2 regions of the Corynebacterium hansenii genome follow, and region 1 is predicted to be linked to the other one. Evidence: riboswitches for the same ligand, from Rfam matches in the RefSeq annotation. Region 1 holds a riboswitch; the other holds the start of a gene.
The links. A riboswitch is a leader RNA that binds a small molecule or an ion and turns the genes downstream of it on or off. The one in region 1 is predicted to bind cyclic di-AMP.
Positions count from the first base shown of each region.

Region 2: another riboswitch for cyclic di-AMP. It lies ahead of CHAN_RS11435 (transglycosylase family protein); the one in region 1 lies ahead of CHAN_RS08825 (NlpC/P60 family protein).

Region 1 is NZ_CP047211.1:2,005,612-2,015,432, forward strand. It holds gene CHAN_RS08815 (glycosyltransferase family 4 protein) at 1-609, opposite strand, end outside; gene CHAN_RS08820 (NlpC/P60 family protein) at 638-1,669, opposite strand; gene CHAN_RS08825 (NlpC/P60 family protein) at 1,993-2,571, opposite strand; cyclic di-AMP (ydaO/yuaA leader) riboswitch at 2,588-2,743, opposite strand; gene CHAN_RS08830 (DEDD exonuclease domain-containing protein) at 3,209-4,816, shown strand; gene trpD (anthranilate phosphoribosyltransferase) at 4,830-5,882, opposite strand; gene ctaE (aa3-type cytochrome oxidase subunit III) at 6,423-7,037, shown strand; gene qcrC (cytochrome bc1 complex diheme cytochrome c subunit) at 7,110-8,003, shown strand; gene qcrA (cytochrome bc1 complex Rieske iron-sulfur subunit) at 8,000-9,211, shown strand; gene qcrB (cytochrome bc1 complex cytochrome b subunit) at 9,208-9,821, shown strand, end outside.
Region 2 is NZ_CP047211.1:2,574,601-2,584,421, forward strand. It holds gene CHAN_RS11400 (DUF6928 family protein) at 1-343, shown strand, start outside; gene CHAN_RS11405 (TrmH family RNA methyltransferase) at 322-1,185, opposite strand; gene CHAN_RS11410 (NCS2 family permease) at 1,188-2,690, opposite strand; gene CHAN_RS11415 (DUF3027 domain-containing protein) at 2,826-3,560, opposite strand; gene CHAN_RS11420 (glutaminyl-peptide cyclotransferase) at 3,575-4,453, shown strand; gene CHAN_RS11425 (DUF2771 family protein) at 4,521-5,057, shown strand; gene CHAN_RS11430 (cold-shock protein) at 5,082-5,492, opposite strand; cyclic di-AMP (ydaO/yuaA leader) riboswitch at 5,891-6,071, shown strand; gene CHAN_RS11435 (transglycosylase family protein) at 6,091-6,756, shown strand; gene CHAN_RS11440 (hypothetical protein) at 6,979-7,170, opposite strand; gene CHAN_RS11445 (helicase-associated domain-containing protein) at 7,235-9,637, shown strand; gene CHAN_RS11450 (DNA repair helicase XPB) at 9,750-9,821, shown strand, end outside.

The DNA.
Region 1 (9,821 bases):
CCCGGAGGGCAGGCGCTCGAACGCCGTGCGCGGGCCGAACGCCGCCGCGAAGCGGTTGCGGGTGTACCGGGAGATGTAGGTGACCACGTCGGAGCCGTCTCCGATGATCCGCAGCGCGCGGCGCGAGACCGGCAGCATGGACCAGCCGACTTCGTGGCCGTGGGTGGTGGAGATGATCCGCTTCGCGCCGGCCCTGCGGCACGCGCCCGCCACAAGGCCCATCGGAGCCGCGGCGCCGAACCAGACGACGTCGATGCCCTCCTCCGCGATGATCCGCGCCGCCGCCCGCGCCACGTGCGGCAACGGGAGCAGCACCCGGTCCCGCAATCGGTGGACCCGGTACGGCAGCGCCGCGTCATGCGCCCGGGTCTCCGCGGCCGACACGCGCGTGGACGCCAGCACGGTCAGCGAACCCGGGTCGAGCGTCCCGCAGAAGTCGCGCAGATACGACTCGATGCCGCCCTGGCGGGGCGGGAAGTCGTTGGTGATCAGGAGGACGCGCGGATGCGCGCCACGCGGGCCGTCGCAAAGCGGGCCGCCGTCCGCGGAAACGCCGTCAGCCCCGTCGCCGCCGAGCGGCGACGCGCTCCCCCGCCCCGGAGCCGTCATCGGGCGCCCACCGGCCCGCGCACGCCGATCAGTACCGGACGGCGCCCATGTAGGGGCCGCCCTGCTCGATCGGCACGACCTGGACGGGCACGCCGTAGGTCGACGCGTGGATGATCATGCCGTTGCCCACGTACATGCCCACGTGGGTGATGCCCTCGTAGAAGCCGATGAGGTCGCCCGGCCGCAGGTCCGCGCGGTCGACGGGAGTGCCGCCGGCCAGCTGCGCCTGCGAGGTGCGCGGGATTTCCTTGCCCAGCTGCTGGTACGCCCAGTACATCAGGCCCGAGCAGTCGAACGAGTCCGGGCCGGCCGCGCCCCAGGAGTACGGGGAGCCGACCTTGGTCATCGCCATGTCGACGGCCGCCGAGGAGCCGAGCAGCGCGGCGAGCCCCTCCGTGATCGGGTTGTCCTTCGCGCGCCACGCCGCGAGCTCCTCCGGCGACAGCGAGTCGACGCGGTCGCGGACCTCGCGGGTGCGCTTTTCGAGTTCGGCGGACTTCTTCTCCAGCTCACCGCGCTGATGCTCGAGGGAGCCGAGCTGCACGCGGGCCGCGGCCCGGGCGGCCGCCGCGCGGGCGAAACCGTCTGCCGCCTCGCGCTGCCGCTTGGCGACCTCCGCCAGCGTCCCCTCCTTCTCCCGCGCGAAACGGTTGACGTACGACGACCGGTCGAGGGCGTCCTGCGCGTCGACCGAGCCGATGACCGCCGTGATCGGGTCAACGACGTCACCGCGCATGCGCTGGCGGGCGAAGTCGGAGATGTCGCCTCGGTGCTGGTCCATTGCGCCGCGCGACGCCTCGGCGATCCGGGTCGCGGTCTCGACGTCGCCCTGCAGCTTCCGGACCACTTCCTCCTGCTTGACGACGTCGCCGTCGAGGCGCAGAACGTCCTGGGAGTTCTTTTCGGCGTCGCGCGCCAGCGTCTCCAGATCGGCGATGATGCCGTCGGCCGTCAATTCCTGCGCGGCGGCGGTCGGAACGAGGGATGCCGAAGCCGCGAAGGTCGCGGCCACTGCGGTGGATGCCACCAGGCTGCGGAAGTTGGTCCTGCGGTGCTGCACTGTGCGGGAAAGCCTTTCGAAAACGGGATGCCTGCGGTCCGCGGCGCGGTTCGGGTACGCGGGGCACGGAAACGCGGGGTACGGATCCGCCGGCATCGTAATCATGCCCTGGTCGGGCGGGCGATCTGCGGTGAACTTTAACAACCGTTTACATCACGGTCGAATAACTCGGGCGTGATTGGCGCGACATTTCTGCACGCCGCGCGAAAAACCGAGGTGGCCCGTGACTGGAGTGAATGGCGGGGACCCCCGGAAACGCCATCGGGCGGGGCCCGGGAAGAATCCCGCGGCCCCGCCCTCGATGGCAGGAGTCGAGCGTCGCTTTAGTAGCGGACGACGGAGTGGACCGGCATGTAGTCGATGCTGGCCTCGTGAACGGTCTGGCCCTCCTGCGGCGCGTGGATGACGTTGTTGCCGCCGGAGAAGATGCCCACGTGGGTGGCGCCCGGGTAGAAGACGATGATGTCGCCGAGCTGCTTGCCGCCCATGCCGACCGACTGGCCGCCCTGGGCCTGGGCCTGGGAGGTGCGCGGGATGGACTTGCCGACCTGCTGGTAGGACCAGGAGGTCAGGCCCGAGCAGTCGAAGCCGCCCGGCTGGGTGCCGCCCCACACGTACGGGGTGCCGATCTGCGAGCGCGCGGCGTCGACGATCTTCTGGCCGGTGGAGACGGACGGAACCGCCGCCGGGGAGATGCCGCCGGAACGGTCGCCCAGGAAGTTGCCGCCCGGGATGGCGCCGGCAATGTTCTCCACGCCCGGAACGTCGAAGGAACCGACGCCCGGAACGGCGACCGGCGCGGCCGAGGCGGTCGGCGCGGTCAGGGCGGTGATGCCGGCGACGGTCGCGCCGAAGGCGGCGGCGTTGCGGGCGAGGTTGGAACGGCGCTGGTGCTTACCCATGTTGAAAAACTCCGTATTCTCTTCCAGTTTCGTGCCGACCGGGTTAGCTGTCGGGTTCGGGAGCAAAGGAAGTTCTCCCTACCCTCCGGCTTCCGCCGGTGGGATTCACCCCGGAAAGGAGTGGGTCCCCGGTTCGGTGCCCTCGCGGGCGCCGATTAGGCTTGGTTTCCTGCCATGAGCGGCACCTCTCGGAGGGGCCCCGCTTCAATGTCTCGGCAAGATTACGAAACGGGAACGGAACTTGTCCAGCGAACGCGCCAAGTCCGATTCGAAATCGGCCCGTTATCGCCCCGCACCCCGTTCCGTTACTGCCTTGTTATGAAACGGGGGCACCTTCGACGCCAAGACTGTCACGCACCGATAACGTCCCGAGACCTGCGACTTTTACACATTTGCCCATGTTGCGCCACAGATTGCCCTGGTCGCCGAAACACTTCTGAAGGTACAGCTATGTGAATCGCGTCACATTTTGGCATTCACCCGATGGCGGCGGCACATCTTTCACATCCGTCACATGACCTCCGGCTGTTCGGCCGATCGGGCCTCCGACTGGTTGGGAGTTCGAGTCTCCGGCAGTTCGGGTGATGCGCCCAGCCGACCATTCGGACCATCCGGACGCCCGCCTACAATCAACCGGGTGACCGACCCCGACCCCCTCCAGCTTTCCTTCGCCGACGCAGCCGGCGGCGCGGGCGACGGTCGGGCGACGGAGGAGCTGGGCCTGGGCGAGACCACGTTCGTGGTCGTCGACCTGGAGACCACCGGCATGCGCGCCGGTGAAGACCACATCATCGAGATCGGCGCGGTGCGCGTGCGCGGGGGCATCGAAGAGGGCCGCTTCAGCGAATTGGTCGATCCCGGCATGCCCCTGCCCTCCGTCATCTCCGACCTCACGGGCATCACGGACGCCGACCTCGAGGGCGCTCCGCAATTGGGCACGGTCCTCCCCCGGTTCCTCGAGTTCGCCCGGGGCGCGGTCTGGGTCGCCCACAACGCACCATTCGACATGGGTTTCCTCCGCGCGTCCTGCGGGCAGCTGGGTCTGCGGTGGCCGGCGCCGACGGTCGTGGACACCCTGCAACTGGCGCGCCGGTTGCTCGACCGGAGAAGAACCGGCAGCTTCCGGCTCGGCGACCTCGCCGCATACGTCGGAGCGGACGTCACCCCGAACCACCGCGCGCTCGACGATGCGGCCGCGACCGTCGATGTCCTCCACCACCTGATCGAAAGGCTGGCGGGGCATTCCGTGGAAACCGTGGGCGAGCTCGAGCACTTCACTCCCGACGTCGACCCCGTGCTCCGCGAGAAGAAGGCGCTGATCGCCGATGCTCCCCATTCGCCGGGCGTCTACGTTTTCCGCGGCGCCGCCGGCGAGCCCCTATATATAGGCACCGCGGTGGATCTGCGCCGCCGCCTGCTGCAGTACTTCACCGGCGCCGATCCCCGTCGCAGGATGAAGGAGATGGTGATGCTCGCCGAATCCGTCGACGTCGCCGAATGCGCGCATGGCATGGAAGCCGAGGTCCGCGAGGCCCGCATGCTCGCGGCCGCGCGGCCCCCGTACAACAGGCAGCGCAAGGAACCCGGCCGGGGCTGGTACCTCACCGCCCCGACGAAGAAGGCGGGGCCGCGCGTCTCCCGCACCGCCGTCGGCGATGACGCCATCGGCCCCTTCCGCACCCGCAACGCCGCCCAGGCGACCAAGGACGCCCTGTCGTTGGACTCCGAGTCGTTCCCCGCCATCGCCGAGGAGATGCGGGAGGGCGGCGCGGCGCTCATCGAGCGACTCATCGACGACGTCACGGCGGCCGCCGAAGCCGGCCGCTACCGGAGAGCCGCTTTTCTCCGCGACATCACGGCGGATCTGATCATCGCCCTCGACTCGCGGCAGAAGCTCGGCGCGCTCGCGGCGGTCCCCCAATTGCAGGCGGCGTTCCCCGACGGGCGCGGCGGGTGGAACCTCGCCGTCGTCCGCCACGGCCGTCTCGCCGCCGCCGGTCGATCGCCGCGCGGCGCGAATGCCGCGCACGTCGCTTCCCTGCTCTGCGAGTCCGCGGAAACCGTCATCCCGGGCGACGGCCCCTACCTCGGCGCCAACCACCATGAACTGAGGGTCGTGCACAATTGGCTGCTCCGCGACGAGGTGCGGATCGGCCCGACCGACGCGCCCTGGACGTCCCCCGCGCAGGGCGCGGGCCGGTGGCGCGAATGGGCGCTGGCCGCCCTCGCCGCACGGAAGAGCTGAGGGCGCAGCCGAATCAGCGGCCGATCGCCGCCTCGACGATGTCGGCGCACCGGCCCGAGTCGAGCGTTTCGCGCACGACGTCGAGGGCACGGGACATCGCGGACTTCAGGTCCCCGCCCTCCAACCCGCGCGCGGCGACGAGCGCGGCCGCGGAATTGAGCAGCACGGCATCCCGGATGGGCCCGCGCAACTCGCCGTTCCACACCCTCCGCGCGACATCCGCGTTGTATGCGGGCTCCCCGCCCCGCAGCGAATCGGCCGGGGCGTACTCCATGCCGTAATCGCGCGGGTCGATGACGTCTTCCGCCACCTCGCCGTCCTCCACGACGAAGACGCGGGTCGTGCCGGTGACCGTGATCTCGTCCAACCCGTCCGATCCGCGGACAACGAGCACCCGCTGGCCGCGCCGCGCGAAAGCGCCGGCCATCGTCTCCATCTGATCCTCGAAGGCGCAGCCGATGAGGCTGCTGGCGGGCTGGGCGGGGTTCGTCAGCGGACCGAGCAGATTGAACAGCGTCGGCACGCCCAGCTGCGACCGGACCGGCCCGGCGTAGCGCATGGCCGGGTGATGGGTCGCCGCGAAGAGGAAACGAAGGTTGAAATCGGGGTGCTCCGGGGAAGCCACGCGGCCGTCCGCGATGTCGATGCCGAGCGCCTCGAGCATGTCGGCGCCGCCCGACTTCGACGACGCGGCGCGGTTGCCGTGCTTGAGCACCGGAACGCCGGCCGCCGCGACGACGACGGAAGACATGGTCGAGATGTTGACAGTGTGCGCGCCGTCGCCGCCGGTGCCGACGATGTCGACCGCGCCCGAGGCATCCGGAACCCCGGCATCGGAGGCATGGGCGAGCATCCCGGTCGCCGCGGCATCGAGCTCGGCGGCGGTGATCCCCTTGGCGAAGATGCCGAACGCGAAGGCGGCGATGGTCGCGTCGACGGCCTGGCCCGTCATGATCTGGTCCATGGCGAACCGGATCCCGTCCGCGGGCACTTCCTCGCGCGCCCCGATGAGCCCCAGGACCCGGCGCCATTCTTCCTGGCTCGTGTGTGCGGTCTGCTGGGTCATCAGTCGCTCCTTACTGTTCGCCGATCGTCGCGGCGCCGGCCATCCGGCAGTCAATGTGCCTTGCCCGGTGAATATTACGGCGGAACCGGCGCGGACGCGCCGCCGGGTGCTCACCGCCGCCGACGATTCTCCACTTCCGCCCCGCCGACCACCCGCGGACGGTGGCCGCCGGCGATTGTCCCCCGCCCGACCGAATGCCCTCCGCCCAGCCGAAAACTCTCCCCACCCCTCCGGGCCCCGGCATCGAACACGGGGCGGTCATCCGCTATTATTGGCCTCATTCGCGGCATTGCTCAGCTACGCCTGAGCATCCGCACAGGCACGCGGTCCCCTCGGGGGATGCGGACCACGGAGCCGGAAAGGTCCCGCGAGGGGGAGGCGCGGCGGGCGTCGCAAAGCAACCGGATAAGTTCCCCGCGTCGGGAAAAATTAGTGGAACTCTCAGGAACTGCGATCAGCGACCTGGGACTTTGCAAAAAACTTTCCCAAAACGGGGGTTGCAACGTGACTCTTCCTTAAGAACAGGTCATACTGTCTAACGTGACGAGCGCAGTTGAAAACACAGGTATGACAGCACCACGTCGTGCCGCGACACTGAACCGACCGAACATGGTCAGTGTCGGCACGATCGTGTTCCTGTCTCAGGAATTGATGTTCTTCGCCGGCCTGTTCGCGATGTACTTCGTATCGCGCGCGAATGGCCAGGGAGAATCGTGGGAGTGGGGTACCGGCCACCTCAACGTCCCGTACGCACTGGTGATCACCGTGATCCTGGTGTCGTCTTCGTTCACCGCCCAGTGGGGCGTGTTCGCGGCCGAGCGGGGCGACGTGTTCGCCCTGCGCAGGTGGTATGCCCTTTCTACGCTGCTGGGAGCGATCTTCCTGATCGGCCAGGGCTACGAGTACTTCACCCTGGTCGGTCACGGGCTGACCATCCAGAACTCGATCTACGGTTCGGTCTTCTTCATCACCACCGGCTTCCACGCCGCGCACGTCCTCGCGGGCGCGCTGGCGTTCGTCGTGGTGCTGATCCGAACCTTCAAGTCGAAGTTCACCCCGGCGCAGGCGACGGCCGCCATCGTGGTCTCGTACTACTGGCACTTCGTCGACGTCGTGTGGATCGGCCTGTTCATCACCATCTACTTCATCCAGTAGGCCGTAACGGTCGCCACCCCCGGTGCGGCCTACTACAGCCATCCACTTTCCACGCACAACAAAGGGAAAACGATGGAAAACCATAACCCCGCAGCAGAGGACCGCACGTCCTCCGCGGCGGCCGGCCGCAAGGCCAAGGTCCGCCGCAAGATGCGCCGCACCGCCTCCGGTGTCATGGCGCTGGCCCTCGCCCTCACCGGCGCGGGTTTCCTGGCCAACGCCCTGACCCCGGACGCTCAGGTCGCCACCGCCCAGCAGGACGAAGCGGCGATGATCCAGCAGGGCAAGGAGATCTACGACGTCGCGTGCATCACCTGCCACGGCGCCAACCTCCAGGGCGTCAAGGACCGCGGCAAGTCCCTGATCGGCGTCGGCGAGGGCGCGGTGTACTTCCAGGTGCACTCCGGCCGCATGCCGATGCTCCGCAACGAGGCCCAGGCCGCCCGCAAGACCCCGCGCTACTCCGAGGAGCAGACCCTCGCCCTCGCCGCCTACGTTCAGTCCCACGGCGGCGGCGCCGGCATCGTCCGCGACGAGGACGGCTCCATCGCCATGGAGTCGCTCCGCGGCAAGAACGCCGGCCCGAACGGCGAGATCGATCCCCTCGACGTCGCCCGCGGTTCCGAGCTCTTCCGCCTGAACTGCGCCTCCTGCCACAACTTCACCGGTCGTGGCGGCGCGCTGTCCGGCGGCAAGTACGCCCCGGTCCTGGACCCTGCCAACGAGCAGGAGCTGTACCAGGCCATGCTCACCGGCCCCCAGAACATGCCCAAGTTCTCCGATCGCCAGCTCACCGCTGACGAGAAGAAGGACCTGATCGCCTACATCAAGAACTCGGCGGAGACCCCCGGCCCGTCCGGTTACCCGCTCGGCGGCCTCGGCCCCGTGACCGAGGGCCTGTTCATGTGGATTGCCGGCATCGTCGCCCTCGTGGCGGCCGCACTCTGGATTGGATCCCGACAGTGACCGACAACGTGAAGAAGAACTACAGCTCCGAAGAGCTGTCGAAGATGAGCAACGACGAGCTGGCCCGCCTGGGCACCGAGCTCGACGACGTGACCATCGCGTACCGCAAGGAGCGCTTCCCCATCGACGGCGACCCCGCCGAGAAGCGCGCCGCAGCCGGCGTGATCTTCTGGCTGGCCCTCGCGGTCGTGCTGGGACTGGCGTTCATCGCCGTGTACCTGTTCTGGCCGTGGGAGTACCGCGGCCACGGTCAGGAGGGTCTGTGGATCTACACCCTCTACACCCCGATGCTCGGCATCACCATCGGCGGATCCATCATCGCCCTGGGCGTCGGCGCCGTTAAGTACACCAAGCGCTTCGTGCCCGAGGAGATCTCGGTCCAGCGCCGCCACGACGGCCCCTCGTCCGAGACGGACCAGAAGACCATCGTCGCGCTGCTGAACGACTCCTGGGAGACGTCGACCCTCGGTCGCCGCTCCGCCATCAAGGGTCTGCTCGGCGCCGGCGCCGTCCTGGCCGGCATCGGCATGATCCTGCCGCTCGGCGGCATGATCAAGAACCCGTGGAAGCCGACCCACGACATGGACATCACCGGCGACGGCACCCTGTGGACCACCGGCTGGACCCTGGTCGAGCGCGGCAAGAAGGTTTACCTCGGCCGCGACACCGGCGCCATCGCCGAGGAGGGCCCGCACGGCTTCTCCTTCACCGGCGTGTCCCGCCTGGTTCGCCTGCGCCCGGAGGACCTGTCCGCCGGCGCCATGGAGACCGTCTTCCCCCTGCTGGAGGAGGACGTCAACGACGGTGAGAAGTACTCCCCGGATGCCGAGGTCTACGAGGCCCACATGCACTCGATCCACGGCTCGCGCAACGCCGTGATGCTGATCCGCCTGCGTTCGCAGGATGCCGCCCGCGCCACCCTGCGCGCCGGCCAGGAGGACTTCCACTACGGCGATTACTTCGCCTACTCCAAGATCTGCACGCACATCGGTTGCCCGACCTCGCTGTACGAGGCCCAGACCAACCGCATCCTGTGCCCCTGCCACCAGTCGCAGTTCGACGCCCTGCAGTACGGCAAGCCGGTCTTCGGCCCGGCCGCCCGTGCGCTGCCCGAGCTGCCCATCGATGTCGACGAGGACGGATTCCTCTACGCCAAGGGCAACTTCATTGAGCCCGTCGGCCCGGCCTTCTGGGAGCGTCAGTCATGAGCAAATCCAATAACCGCGTCGCCATGATGGCGCGCAACATGGACGACCGTTACACCATGTCGTCCGGCATCCGCCGCCAGATCAACAAGGTCTTCCCCACGCACTGGTCCTTCATGCTGGGCGAGATCGCGCTGTACAGCTTCATCGTGCTGTTGCTCTCCGGCGTCTACCTGACCCTCTTCTTCGATCCGTCGATGTCGAAGGTCATCTACGACGGCGCCTACGCGCCGCTCAACGGCGTCGAGATGTCCCGCGCCTACGAGACCGCCCTGCAGATCTCCTTCGAGGTCCGCGGCGGCCTGTTCATCCGCCAGGTCCACCACTGGGCCGCGCTGCTGTTCGCCATCTCGATCATGGCGCACATGTTCCGCATCTTCTTCACCGGTGCGTTCCGCAAGCCGCGCGAGGCCAACTGGGTCATCGGCTGCGTCCTGCTGCTGCTGTCCATCGCCGAGGGCTTCATGGGCTACTCGCTGCCGGACGACCTGCTCTCGGGCGTCGGCCTGCGAATCATGTCGGCCATCATCATCGGCCTGCCGGTCATCGGCACCTGGATGCACTGGATGATGTTCAACGGCGACTTCCCGGGCGACATCATCATCCCGCGCCT
Region 2 (9,821 bases), 570 kb from region 1:
CGAACTGTGCGCCGCCGCGGCGGAGGGCTGGCTGGGCTTCGATCCCGCCGACCCGGGCCCGGACATCCCGGTGAGCGCATTCGCCGTCGACGGGCGCAGGGCGTCCGCGGGTGAAGCCGTCATGGCCCGGCGCGGCGCCGCGCGGGACATGCCGCACGCGGCAGCCGGCAACGTCGACTACGACGACTACGAGGACCATGCGACGCCGGAACCGGAGGATTCGGCGGAGGGCATCCGCCGGGTCGGCCGCGCCGCCGCGGACGGTGCCCGCGCGATCGGCGAAGGCGTGCGCGGCCTGGGCCGGAGGGCCTGGGCCAAGGTTCAGAAGCGCAACCGCTCGTAGAACGCGATCGCCGCGGCGGTGGCCACGTTGAGGCTGTCCGTGCCCTCGGCCATCGGGATGCGGGCGCGGACGTCCGCCGCGCGCATCGCGTGCTCGGTCAGGCCGGGGCCTTCCGCGCCGACGAGGATGGCCACCTTGTCGTGGGCCATCGCCTCCCACAGCGGCACCGACCCCTCCCCCGGCGTCATGGCCACGATGCGGAAGCCCTCTCGCCGCAGGCCGTCCAGCGAGCGCTGCCACGTCGTCGTGGTGCCCGGCAGATGCGCGAAGGGCGTGCGCAGCACGTGCCCCATGGACACCCGCACCGACCGCCGGTACAGCGGGTCGGCGCAGGCGGCGCCGAAGAGCACGCCGTCGACGCCCATGCCCGCGGCATTGCGGAACATGGCGCCGATGTTCTCGTGATCCCCCACGCCCTCGAGGACCAGCAGCGTGCGCGCCCCCGCCACGACGTCCGCCACGGCCGGTTCGGGCGCGCGGTCGGCGACGCCGAGCAGCCCGCGGTGCATGTCGAATCCCACGGCGGCCGCGAGCACGGGGCGGTCCACCTCGTACCACGGCACCGACAGCGCCGCGGCCCGTGCGGCGGGATCTCCGGAGGCCAGGTCGTCGTCAAGCGCATCCAGGCGCGGAGGCGTGCCCACGATGCAGCGCAAGGGGAACCTCGACCCCGCCAGCCGGGGGACGATCAACGCCCCCTCCGCGATGACCAGCCCCTTGCCGCCCGGCAGGTCCGGGCGGGTGTCGGAGCGGTTCAGGTCGCGGACGTCATCGAGGCGCGGATCGGCGGGATCGTCGACGCGGATACGGTGCGGGGATCGGGACGGGCTCGGATCGGGCACGGCTACGCGCCCAGGATCGCCGACACCGGCTCGATGCCGAAGTACACCAGGAACAGCGCGGCGACGACGTAGAGCAGCGGATGGACCTCGCGGGCGCGGCCCGAGAACAGCGCCAGCAGGGCGTAGGTGACGAAGCCGACGCCGATGCCGTTGGCGATGGAGTACGTGAACGGCATGATCACGATGGTCATGAAGGCCGGCAGGGCGATGTCGAAGCGGGAGAAATCGATCTCCTTGATCTGCGCCATCATCATCGCGCCGACGATCACCAGGACCGGCGCCGCCGCCTCCACCGGCACGATCTCGTACAGCGGCGTGAGGAACATCGCCAGCAGGAACAGCACGCCGGTGACCACGTTGGCCAGGCCGGTGCGGGCGCCGTCGCCGATGCCGGCGGCGGAGTCGACGTACACCGTGTTCGACGACGACGACGTCGCGCCGCCGACCACCGCGCCGAGGCCCTCGACGACCAGGGCGCGCTTCATGCCCGGCAGCACGCCGTCCTCGCCGGCCAGGCCGGCCTGCTTGCCCAGGCCCGTCATCGTGCCCATGGCGTCGAAGAAGTTGGCCAGCACCAGCGTGAACACCAGCATCGTCGCGCCGATGGCGCCGAGGCGGATGAACGCGCCGAACGGGTCGAACTGCCCGAGCAGCGACATGTCCGGCAGACCGCCGATGCCGTCGGGCGCCCCCGGCACCGCCAGGTTCCACCCGCGCGGGTTCGGCTCGCCGTCGACGAACGACGGGCCCGACTTGGTCAGCGCCTCGACGATCAGCGCGATGACCGTGTTGACGATGATGCCGATGAACAGGCCGCCCGGCACCTTCCGCACGACGAGGATGCCGCAGATGAAGATGCCCAGGACGAACACGGCCGTCGGCCACGAGGTGATGTGCCCGCCGATGCCCAGCTGCACCGGCACCGTCGTGCCCGCGGCGTCCGGGATGCGGCGGACCAGGCCGCCGTCGACGAAGCCGATGATCGAGATGAAAAGGCCGATGCCCACGGCCATCGCGGCCTTCAGCGACGGCGGGATGGCGTCGAACACCGCCGAGCGGAATCCCGACACCGCCAGCGCCACGATGATCAGGCCGTCGATGACCACCAGGCCCATCGCCTCGGCCCAGGTCAGGCCCTCGTTGGCGACGAAGGTGACGGCGACCAGCGTATTGATGCCCAGGCCCGCGGCGATGCCGAAGGGATACCGGGCCCACGCGCCGAAGAGGATGGTCATGACGCCCGCGGCGAACGCGGTCACCGCCGCGACCTGCGGCACGGACAGCGCCGTGCCCTCGACGTCCTCGATGCCGCCGAGGATCAGCGGGTTGAGCAGGATGATGTACGCCATCGCGAAGAACGTGACGACGCCGCCGCGGACCTCCGTGACGACGCTCGATCCGCGTTCGGTGATGCTGAAGTAGCGGTCCAGCGCGGACGCGGGGCCGCGGCGGGTCGCCCCGGCCTCCCCCTCGTGCTCCGCGGGCTCCACCTTGGATTCGGCCATGCGCTTGGGCTCCAGTCTGGAAGGCCGGCCGCCGCGGGTCAGCGCCGCGGCCGGGAAACGTTCATGCGGCTCTCAGAATCGCACCCCCGGGCCCCGGCGGGCAACACGGGGCTCCGGCCGCCGCCCGGGCCCCGGTCAGTTCCCCCGCAGATCCGCGCGCTCGATGATCTCGTGGTCGTCGTAGGCCTCCCCCTCCGGCGCCCCCGCGCCGGTGACCTCCGGGGTGGCGGAGTGCGCGCCGCAGCCGTGGTCGACGTGGACGACGTCGCCGTCGAACGCCCACTCGTTGACGCACGCCCCGAAGTCCGCGCCCAGCGGCCCCTCCAGGGCGATGAAGAACGCGCACGTGCCGCAGTGGCGCAGCGCCTCTTCGGCGAATTCGCCGCGGGGCCCGGTGTCGCCGTCGAGCCAGCGTTCCGCGGCGAGCCGGAGCCCCTCCGCGGTGAGCTCCCGGTCCTCCGCGTCGGCCGTCGTCAGGCGCGGGTCGTCGGCCGCCGGCGGCAGCAGGTCCCGGGGGCCCAGGTCGCCGGGGCGCAGGCGTTCCTCGTACGGGACCCACTCCGGGGCGCGCAGGGCGCTGTCGCCGGGGACGAGCGCCACCTCGCTGATGGTGATGTGGTCGGTGCCCGGTGCGCACGCCAGCACCACGTGCCATTCCCAGCCGCGATAGCCGGGCAGGTCCGCCGCGAAGCTGTGCACCGCCGTGCCGGGGTGGGTGACGTTGACCCCGACGTGGTCCCCCGCGGGGCCCTCGTCCATGTCGTCGACGGCGGCGCGGGCGATGTCGACGGCCCGGTTGCCCAACAGGGGGCCGCGGGAGCGGCGGCGATTGCGGGAACGGCGTCGTCGGTTGTCTGTCACACGGGTCATTCTAGAGTGGGGGCATGAAGCTCAGCGCGCGGGCCGCCCTGGCCGGCCTCCTGCCGGCCGTCGTCCTTCTCGCGGGTTGCTCGGGGGATCCGCTTGGCGACGGCCCGGCGCCCGCGACGTCCGCCGCCCCCGTGGAGCGGACCGCCGTCGATCCGGTGCCGGCCGGCGTCCCGCGCCTGCGCGTCGAGGTCGTGGCGGAGCACCCCTTCGACGCCGGCGCGTTCACCCAGGGCCTGGAGATCGACGGCGACGGGGCGCTGCTGGTCGGCACGGGGCAGTACGGCCAATCCGCGATCTGGCGGGTGCGGGATTGGCGCGCGGGATCGCCCGCGGAGGACCGCCGCGAGCTGCCGCCGGAGCTTTTCGGCGAGGGCATCGCGCGCGCCGGCGACACCGTCTGGCAGTTGACGTGGCGGGAGGGCGTCGCCATCGCCCGCGACGCGGCGACCCTGGAGGAGACGCGGCGGGCGGCGTACCCCGGCGAGGGCTGGGGGCTGTGCGGCCAGGGCGACCGGCTGGTGATGTCCGACGGCTCGCATTCGCTGACCTTCCGCGATCCCGCGACCTTCGCCGAAACCGGCCGCGTGGACGTCACCGCCGGCGGGGCCCCGGTCGGCAACCTCAACGAACTCGAATGCGTCGACGGGCCCGGCGGCCCGGAGGTGTGGGCCAACCGCTGGCTGACAGACGACATCGTCCGCATCGATCCGGCCACCGGCGAGGTCACCGGCGTCGCCGACGCCGCGGCACTCGCCCGGTCGCTGCCGCCGGAGGCCCGGGCGGGGGCCGACGTACTCAACGGCATCGCCCGCATCCCGGGGGCCGACCGCTTCCTGGTCACCGGCAAGTACTGGCCGACCCTGTTCGAGGTCCGGTTCCTCCCGGTCGGCTGACCGCCGTTAGAATTGCCGCCGTCCGGCACCGCGCGGCGCCGGGGACGACGAGCAGAGGAGCGAGCCCGTGGCGGCCAAGGCGAACAAGAAGACGTGGCGGATCATCGGCGTGATCGTCGCCGTCGCGCTGATCATCACGGGAGTGGTCCTCGTCCTCGACCGCGCCAACGACGGCACCGTCGAGGATCCCCGGGCCCTGACCATGACGGTGCGCGCGGGCGACCGGGAGATCGAGGTCTCCCCCTACCGCGTGTGCAACATGTTCGAGAAGGGCGAGGGCGCCTGCACCACGGACGAGGGCGCCACGGCGCGCGTGTCCCTCGGCGCGGAGGACACCGCGGAGATCGAGGTCCCCGACGAGGTGTCCTCGGTGACGTGGGTGCTGCAGCGCTTCTACGTCGACGAGACCGTCAACTCCGCGGACCGCAAGGAGCCGGGCAAGGCGAAGAAGGAGACCGTCGCGGGCTCCGCGTCGGTCAACGGCGAGCGCACGCCGCTGGGCGTCGTCGAGGTCTCGGCGACGATCATCGGGCGCGACGCCGCGGGCGAGGAAGTGCCCTACGGAATCACCTGGTCCGTGGCCAACGACGCCGGCCGGAACTGATCGCGCGGAGGGGCGCTCTAATTCTCAGCGGTCGAGTTCGCGGGCCACGGCGCGCAGCACCTCGGCCACCTGGTGGCCGCTCTTGCGGTCCGGGTAGCGGCCCGATCGCAGGTCGCGCTGCACCGTCGACTCCAGCATCGAGATCATGTCGGAGATCATTCCGTTGAGATCCTCCGGCGAGTGCCGCTTGGCCTGCCGGCGTCCCCCGCCGCCTCCGCGGCCGGCGCGCGGCGCCTCCTCGATGACGTTGATGTGCAGCGCCTGGGGCCCGGGGCGGCCATCGGCGTAGTCGTACTCGATCCGCTGGCCCTTCACCAGTTCCTCGACGCCCTCGGGCAGCACGGCATGGCCGACGTAGACGTCCTCCCCGCCGGGGTTGGACACGAAGCCGAAGCCGCGATCCTTGTCGTACCACTTGACCTTGCCGATGGGCACCGGGGCCACCTTTCTCTCGTCGCCGTCCCGGAGACGGGATCCGCGCCCCATGATCCCGCATGTTGCCGAATGATCACGGGTTGTCCCTCGCCGGGTGAAACACCCGATTATAGCGGACGGCCCAAAACCGCCCGAAGATCACGGCCCGATAACGTGACCTTGGTCACATTTCAGTTCAATCACATCCGTAACATGCGCCACGCAATGCAGGGTGACCAGCGGCGACGTCGCAAAGCAGGTGCTTTTCGACGAAAACGCCGCCCCAAATGATTCGGCCGGATAACGTGACTATTCCGTTACCAACCGCTAGCGTACGCAGACGACGCACCACGGCACCTCCGCCGGCCCTCGCCCAACCCCGTCCGGGACGGCAGCACGGAGACCCGTGGCAGGCGAAAACTTCATGGACGCAATCCTGATCGAGACGGGGTCGGGGAAACCACCGGTGCGAACCGGATGGGACGGGCATCCACCGCGATGCCCCGATTCCCTGGGGTGAAGCCGGACGAACCACGTCCGCCGGGCATCCCCACCGCCCGAACCCGACAGCTAACCCCGACGGCGAATCACCGAAATCAACGAGAGGGAAACAACAGACATGGCCCGTCACGCCAGCAAGAACCGCAGCTTCGTCTCCACTTCCGCCAAGGTCGCCCTGACCGGTGCCATCCTCGGCGCCGGCGCCGCCATGGCCGCCCCGACCGCCACCGCCGCCCCGGATTCCGACTGGGATCGCCTGGCGCAGTGCGAGTCCGGCGGCAACTGGCAGATCAACACCGGCAACGGCTACTACGGCGGCCTGCAGTTCTCGGCCGGCACCTGGTCCGGCTACGGCGGCCAGGAGTTCGCCCCCACCGCCGACAAGGCTTCCCGCACCGAGCAGATCTACGTCGCCGAGAAGGTCCTGGCGCAGCAGGGCTGGGGCGCCTGGCCGTCCTGCTCCGCCCAGCTGGGCCTGACCTCCGGCCCGACCGAGCGCGCGCACCCGAGCGCCGGCGGCGGCGCCAACTACGCCGGCAACCAGGCCGCGCAGTCCGAGTCCCCGGCCGCCGCGGCCCCGTCGCTCGACGCCGCCTCCATCCAGGGCATCCTGTCCGAGATGCAGGGCGCCCGCTCCATCGAGGACCTGAACTCCATCCTGGGCAAGGCCCGCACCGCCGCGTCCGGCCAGGGCGTCGCGCTGCCGACCGAGATCACCTCGCAGTACAACGAGGTCCTGAAGCAGTTCCTGGGCAACGTCCCGGGTGCCGCGGCCCTCGCCTAAGACATCCGCTCCGGGCCGCCCCGACGGGGCCCACGAGAGCGAAACGAAAACCCGCCTCCCGGCGACGCCGGAGGCGGGTTTTCCCATGCCCGTGTTTTCTCATGTCCCGGTCATCTCATGCCGGAGGCGGATGGCCGGACGTTCGGGGCATGACGGATGCCCGATGGCCACCGCATCGCCGGGGCCATCGGGCTCTGGCCGCGCCGCGCGCGGCCGCCGTCGCTACTTGTTGATGACGGTGGTCGGGTGAACGTAGTTGAGGGACTCGACCGGGACCGGGAAAGTGGTCTCGCCGAAGGGGGAGTCGGCGCCGGCGAAACGGCCCACGAGCTCGGTGACGGCGTGCTCGCCCGGAGCGAGGTCCTGCGGCCAGCCCGGATCAACGTACTTGTTCTTCTTCTCAACGTTAGCCATGCTCATCATCATCTCAGAAACGCCGACGCCAGTCACGTTTCCCGGGGCTAATGTGGGAAGCGACATGACCCACGCCACCCCCTTCCCCCCGTTCCGACGTTGGCTGGCGGCCCGTTCCGACGGGTTCCTGGCCGAGGTCCTGCGCCGGCGCCCCGATGCGCTGTCGCCGCCGCCCCGTTCCTCCGATGCCCTCGCGGGCCGGCTCCAGCTGCGTTCCTCGGTGCAGCGGGCGCTGGCCGACGTCGACGCGCTCGGGCTCGGGCTGCTCGAGGCAGCCGTCGACCTGGGCGGGGACGCCGAACCGGTCGCGGCGGCGGACGTGATCGGGAAGCTGCGCGACGACCTCGCCGCGGCGGGAGTGCCCGCCAAGGAGCGGCCGACCATCGCGCATGCCCGCGAGGCCCTCGATGAGCTGCGGCGTTCCGCGCTGATCCACGGGGACGGGCCGGGCGGGGCGGGCGCGTTCTCGGGCCGCTCGACGCGCAAGTCGTCCGGCGAATGGGAGGATCGGCTGCTCGTCGCCGACGAAGTCGTCGCGGCGCTGCCCGCCGGGTGGCGCCTGATCCCCCGCCCCGGCGAGCCGACCACCGGCGAATTGCGCGCGGCCCTGGCCGCCACGGACGACCGGCAGCGCAAGTTGCTGGGCACGCTGGCCGACGCCGGGGGCCTGGGCACCACGCGCGACGCCGCCGAGGACGCCGACCCGTCGCTGCCCGTGCCGCGCCTGATCGCCGCCGGGCTGCTGGAGCGCATCGACGATTCGACGGTGCGCCTGCCGGGCCGCGTCCGCGCCCTGCTGCGGGGGTCCGTGCCCCCGGATGGCCCGCCCAACCTGCGCCCCGGCCCCGCCGACGCGGTGGAGCTGCGCGACCCCGACGGAGCCGCCGCGGCCGCCGCGCTGGAATCGATGCGCACCGTCCGCGCCCTGCTGGAGCTGCTCGGCGAGCGCGCGGCGCCGACGCTGAAGGACGGCACGATCGGCGTGCGGGAGCACCGCCGGCTCGTGGAGGCGCTCGGGGTCGGCGACCTGGAGCTCGCCCGCATCGTGGCCATGGCGGCGGCGGCCGGGCTCGTCCACGTGGGCACCCCGCGGCCGCTGCCGGAGGACGATTCCGGCGGCGATTACCTCGCCCCCACCGCGACGGCGGATTCCTTCCTCGAGGAGCCCGCCGGGCAGCGCTGGGCCCGCCTGATCACCGGGTGGCTCGCGTCGGAGGAGGCCCCCTGGCTGGTCGGTGCGGATGGCCCCAACGGCAAACCCCTGGCGCTGCTGTCGCCCGACGCCCGGCGCGCGGGCGCCCCGGAGCTGCGCACCCGCATTCTCCGGATCCTGTGCGAGGGCACCGATCCCGGCTTCGGCGTCGCCGACGTCCGCGCCCGCTTCGCCGCGCGCGCCCCGATCGCGTCGTCGCACTGCCCGGACGACGTCCTCGCCGAAATCCTCTCCGAGTTCGCCCTGCTGGGCCTGGCCGTGCCGGCGGGCGGCGGTGCCGGAGGCGTGCTCGGCGCGGGCGCCTCGGGGGCGGGCCGGGCCGCGGCCGGCGAGGCGGGCGAGCTTCACGACGGCGACCTGGCCGGCGCGCTGGCGTCGCTGCTGCCGGCCCCCGCGACCCAGTTCATCGTCCAGGCCGACCTGACTCTCCTGGTGCCGGGCCCGGCGGAGGGCTCGTTCCTGGAGAAGCTGGAATCCTTCACCGACCTCGAGTCGCCCGGGGTGGCCAGCGTCCACCGCATCTCGGAGGAATCGGTGCGGCGAGCCCTCGACGCGGGGACGTCGGCCGCGGATCTGCACGGGTTCCTGTCCGACCGTGCGCTGGGCGAGGTGCCGCAATCGGTGACGTTCCTCGTCGACGACGTAGCCCGCCGGCACGGCCGGTTGCGCGGAGGCCCGGCGGCGGCGTACCTGCGGTGCGAGGATCCGGCGCTGCTGGCGCAGGTGCTCGCCGATCCGGTGGCCGAGCGGCTGGGGCTGCGCCGACTGGCCGAAACCGTCGCCATCGCGCAGGTCCATCCCCCGGCGATGATCGCGGCGCTGCGCGACGCCGGCCTGTCGGCCATCGCGGAGGACCCGTTGGGGGCGGCGCTCGATCTGCGGCCGGAGCGGTTCCGGGTGCCCGAGGCGCCGCGCCGGCCGGCGCCGCCGTCGCGCGCCGACGACGGGCGGATCAGCCAGGCCCTGCAATCCATCCAGGCCGGCGATCGCGCGGCCGACACCGGGGACGGCACCCGCATCGACATGGACGACGACCCCGCCACCGGCGCCGCCGCCCAGGCGCTGCTGCACCGGGCGGCCCGCTCGGGCCTCGACGTCACCATCGGCTTCGTCGACCGCAACGGCCGGGCCGGCCGCCGGAAGGTGCGGCCGGTGACGGTGTCGGGCGGGCAGGTCGACGCGGTCGACCCGGCGTCCGGGCAGGTGCTGCGCTTCCTGCTCCACAGGGTGACGGAGGTCGTCCTCGACGGCTGACGCCCACGGGGTCATAATGGGGTTTTGGCGCGTTTCGGCCCGGCCGGCCGTCCGCGCGCCCCAGTTTCCCAAAGCGACCCAGTTCCCCAACCGGAAGCAGTGGTGATGCCCCGTGTCCTTCGGCGACGGCCCCCTGATCGTCCAATCCGACAAGACGGTCCTCCTCGAGATCGACCACGACGAC